DNA from 2 places in the Nonomuraea sp. NPDC049486 genome. Region 2 is predicted to be linked to the other one. Evidence: riboswitches for the same ligand, from Rfam matches in the RefSeq annotation. Region 2 holds a riboswitch; the other holds the start of a gene.
The links. Region 2 has a riboswitch for S-adenosylmethionine ahead of thrC (threonine synthase). Riboswitches for the same ligand answer to the same signal wherever they lie in the genome.
Positions count from the first base shown of each region.

Region 1: another riboswitch for S-adenosylmethionine. It lies ahead of AB0K05_RS13395 (aminotransferase class V-fold PLP-dependent enzyme); the one in region 2 lies ahead of thrC (threonine synthase).

Region 1 is NZ_JBFAPV010000004.1:202,420-204,806, reverse strand. It holds gene AB0K05_RS13405 (cytochrome P450) at 1-329, opposite strand, end outside; gene AB0K05_RS13400 (TerC family protein) at 329-1,069, opposite strand; SAM riboswitch class IV at 1,170-1,285, shown strand; gene AB0K05_RS13395 (aminotransferase class V-fold PLP-dependent enzyme) at 1,339-2,387, shown strand, end outside.
Region 2 is NZ_JBFAPV010000011.1:288,047-290,433, forward strand. It holds gene AB0K05_RS30435 (MoaD/ThiS family protein) at 1-109, opposite strand, end outside; gene thrC (threonine synthase) at 135-1,367, opposite strand; SAM riboswitch class I at 1,381-1,522, opposite strand; gene AB0K05_RS30445 (RNA polymerase sigma factor) at 1,612-2,166, opposite strand; gene AB0K05_RS30450 (trehalose-6-phosphate synthase) at 2,198-2,387, shown strand, end outside.

The sequences.
Region 1 (2,387 bases), on a different contig from region 2:
ACCATGCGCGGGGTGAACGCCTTGGACACCAGGCGGCGCAGCCGGGTGTGCACCGGCGGCTCGACGTCGAGCATGCCGGCGCGGACCACCCGCCAGAACGGCTCCTGGAACTCCGGCTCCGGTGGCCTGCCGAACTCCTCGTCCGTGGCCACGTGCAGATAGGAACGGCCGAGCCTGCGGTCACGCAGCAGCTCGTCCACATCCGCGTGGCGGGCGATCAGCCACTGGTCGGCGGGTTCGAAGTAGCTGACGGGGGCCTCCCGCCTCAGCTCGGCGTAGACGTCGTAGGGATGGGCCACGAAATCCGGATTCCAGGGATCAAAGCGCACTATTGCATAGTAGGAGCTTCCTCCACCTGCTTGTTCTTCCTGCTCCGCACCCGGATGTTGAGCAGCTCGACGACGACCGAGAACGCCATCGCGAAGTAGATGTAGCCCTTCGGGATGTGCTGGTCGAGACCCTCGGCCACGAGCATCACCCCGATCAGCACCAGGAACGCCAGCGCCAGCATCTTGATGCTCGGATGCGCGTCGACGAACCGGCTGATCGGCCCGGAGGCGAACAGCATCACCGCCACCGCCACGACCACGGCCGCGATCATCACCCCGAGCTCGTCGACCATGCCCACGGCGGTGATCACCGAGTCGAGCGAGAACACGATGTCGAGCAGCATGATCTGCACGATGACCGACGTGAACGAGACGACGGCCGCCGACTTGCCGTCCTTGCTCGGCCCGTCCATCGTGTGGCTGATCTCGGTGACGCTCTTGGCCAGCAGGAACAGCCCGCCCAGCAGCAGGATGAGATCTCGTCCCGATATCTCGTGACCGAGCACCTCGAACAGCGGCGCGGTGAGCCGGACCACCCACGACAGCGCCAGCAGCAGGAGCAGCCGCATCACCAGCGCCGCGGCCAGGCCCACCACCCGCGCCCGGTCGCGCTGCTCGGGAGGCAGCTTCCCTGCCAGGATGGAGATGAAGATGATGTTGTCGATGCCCAGGACGATCTCCAGGGTCACCAGGGTGAGGAACCCTATCCAGATCTCCGGGTTGGACACCCAGTCAAGCATCGCCGCCTACTTTCGGTGGGGGAACGTACCACCGCCCAACGAGCAGAAGTCCGGAGAAGTTCGCGATCCGGATGAATCATCGGTTATAGTCCGGCACGTAGGTCATGAGTGCCAGCGCCAAGCCCCGGCTCGCTGGCCGGCAACCCTCGCGTCCGCGGCGGGGTGCCCCGGGTGAAGACCTGGTCCGCCACGAAGGGTGGCGGGCAAGCGCGGGCTCCGTGGCTGCTCCTGGGGTCCGATGACGCCCGAGGAGGCATGCCGTGTCCACTTTGACGATCTTCGACGCCGCCCGCACCGCTCCCGAGAAGCACCCGGAGCCCTGTCCGGCGCGCGCGATCCCCGCCGTGCTCGGCGCCGACCTGCGAGTCCCGGTCAAGGGCGGCAGGCTCACCGGGTACGCCAACCTCGACTACGCCGCCAGCGCCCCCTGTCTGGAGCAGGTCAGCACCGCCGTCGCCGCCGCGCTACCGGCCTACTCCAGCGTGCACCGCGGCGCCGGGTACGCCTCCCAGCTCACCACCGCCCGCTACGAGCAGGCCCGCCACACCGTACGGGCCTTCGTCGGCGCCCGCACGGACGACGCGGTGGTCTTCACCCGCAACACCACCGACGCCACCAACCTGCTCGCCCGCTGCCTGCCCGAAGGCACCACCGTGGTCGTCTTCGACACCGAGCACCACGCCTCGCTGCTGCCGTGGCAGCGGGTGGTCCGGCTGGCGCCGCCCGCCTTCCCCGGCGAGGCCGTGCGCGCCGCCGACGACACCCTGGCCGGGATCGACGGACCCAAGCTCCTGGTCGTGACCGCCGCCTCGAACGTCACCGGCGAACTCTGGCCCGTCGCCGCGCTGGCCCACATCGCGCACCGGCACGGCGCGCGCATCCTGGTGGACGCCGCCCAGCTCGTCCCCCATCGGCCGCTCAACCTGACCGCGCTCGACCTGGACTACGTGGCCTTCTCCGGGCACAAGCTGTACGCGCCGTTCGGGGCGGGGGCGCTGGTCGGCCGCGGTGACTGGCTGGCCGCCGGCGACCCGTACCTGAAGGGCGGCGGCGCGGTGCGCGCCGTCGGCGAGGACGGTGCCGACTGGCACGACGACCCCGAGCCGCGGCACGAGGCGGGCACCCCGAACGTGCTGGGCGCCATCGCGCTGGCCGCCGCCTGCGACGCGCTCACCGCCACCGGCTGGACCCCGCTCGTCCGCGAGGAGGAGCGGCTGCTCGCCCGGCTGCGTGCCGGCCTCGCCGCCATCGAGGGGGTACGGGAACTCTCGCTGTGGGGGCCCGGCCACCCGCGCGTGGGCATCGTGTCCTTCACCGT
Region 2 (2,387 bases):
AATCGAGCTTGGCCAGGACGTCACGGAGAGTCGCGCCCTCCCCACTCACTTCCGCGTTGCCCCCGGTGTACGTGCGCAGGATGGTAGGAATCCGCACAGAAACGCTCATGTTATGGTCTCGCCTTTCCTGATTGTCAGACAGTCGCGCGGAACGCGTCGAGGGAGGGCCGGATCACGGCCGTGGGCTGCGCGTCGGCCGCGACGGCGTCGAGCGTCTTGAGCCCGTCGCCGGTGTTGAGCACCACGGTCTCGGCCTCCGGGTCGAGCTGCCCGGTCTCGACGAGCTTCTTCAGCACACCCACCGTGACGCCGCCCGCCGTCTCGGCGAAGATGCCCTCGGTGGAGGCCAGCAGCTTGATGGCGGCCACGATCTCGGCGTCCGTCACGTCCTCGACGGCGCCGCCCGTGCGCCGGGCGATGTCGAGCACGTAAGGGCCGTCGGCGGGGTTGCCGATGGCCAGCGACTTGGCGATGGTGTCGGGCTTGACCGGCTGGACCACGTCGTGGCCGGCCTTGTAGGCGGCCGACACCGGCGAGCAGCCGAGCGCCTGCGCCCCGAAGACCTTGTAGGGCGTGTCGTCGACCAGCCCGAGCCGGATCAGCTCCTTGAAGCCCTTGTCGATCTTGGTGAGCTGGGAGCCGGACGCGATCGGGATGACGATCTGCTCAGGCAGCCGCCAGCCGAGCTGCTCGGCGATCTCGTACGCGAGCGTCTTGGAGCCCTCGGCGTAGTAGGGCCGCAGGTTGACGTTGACGAACCCCCACTTGTCGCCCATCGGGTCCCCGATCAGCTCCGAGCAGAACCGGTTGACCTCGTCGTAGGTGCCCTCGATGCCGATGAGCCTGCCGCCGAAGACGCGGGCCATGGCGATCTTGGCCTGCTCCAGCCCGGCGGGGATGAACACGCACGCGTCCAGGCCCGCCCTGGCGGCGGCGGCCGTCACGGCCCCGGCCAGGTTTCCGGTCGAGGAGCAGGAGAGCGTGTGGAAGCCGAAGTTGCGGGCCGCCTCGACGGCGATGGCCACCACCCGGTCCTTGAAGGAGTGGGTGGGGTTGCCCGAGTCGTCCTTCACGTACAGGGACTTGAGACCGAGCGCCCGGCCCAGGTTGCCCGCCTTGACGAGCGGCGTCCAGCCGGGGTTCATGTTGGGCTTGCTCGCGACGTCGGCGGGCACCGGCAGCAGGGAACGGTAGCGCCAGATGCTGGCCGGGCCCGACTCGATGTCGGACCTCTTGACGTCGCCGAAGTCGTAGGCCGCCTCCAGCGGCCCGAAACACTCGACGCAGGCGAAGTTGGGGCCGAGCGGATAGCGGGCGCCGCACTCGCGGCAGGAGAGAGCAGTGGCGGGACCGAAGTCGAGCGACATGAAGCGAGGCCTTCCCTCATCTTCGTCCGCGGCCACCCTGACCGCGGACCGGAATTGGCACCCTGTCCCGGTCGGCCTCGCCAGGTCGCGAGTCACAAGCCGGGAGGGTTGCCGGGGCTTCGCAGGGCCGGTCCCTCCACCCCTCTGGATGAGCAATGTTCAGTTGTGTGGTGCTGCTGACTCGGACTCTACCCAATCAACCACGTGACATGGACAGTCGTCTCACTCTCCGAGATGAACGATCTCACCGGTAGTCGTCGCCCAGCACACCCTGCACGTACTTGCGCGCCTGGTGGATGCGCGACTTGGCGGTGCCGAGCGGGATCTTGAGCTGCTCGGCCACCTCGCTGTAGTCGAGCTGCACGATGTCGCGCAGCACCAGCGCCTGCGCCAGGTCGGGCTTGTCGGCCTCCAGCGCCTCCATCGCGTCGAGCAGGTCGAGCCGCGAGCCCGCGATCACGCTGACCCGCCGCACGTCGGGCTTCTGCGTCAGCAGCTCGTCGGAGCTCTGCTCCGCCGACCTGCGCTTCAGCGAGCGGTACGTGGTGCGCGCGCAGTTGGCGGTCACGATGTGGAGCCAGGTGCTGAACCTGGCCCGCCCCTCGAACCTGGCGATGTTGCGCGCCACCGCGAGCAGGGTGTCCTGGGCCGCCTCCTCGGCGTCATGGTGATACGGCAGGATACGAGCGCAGTGCCGCAGCACGTCGGGCTCGATCCGTCGCAGGAGCTCGCCGAGTGAGCGATGATCGCCTCTGGCTGCGGCATGGGCGAGTTCCTCGGTGTGCTCATCTAGCGCCATAGCTGGGATCCTATGGTCGGAGGGAGCGTAAATGAACAGCGTCCTGCTCGCCTCGAACAGAGGCCCTGTGTCGTTCACCGTGTCCGACGACGGCGTCCTCACCATGAGACGCGGCGGCGGCGGTCTCGTCTCCGGGCTGTCCGGCGTGGCCAGGGACGAGGGCGTGCTGTGGGTGTGCGCGGCTCTGTCCGACGGCGACCGCAGCGCCGTCCGCCAGGCCC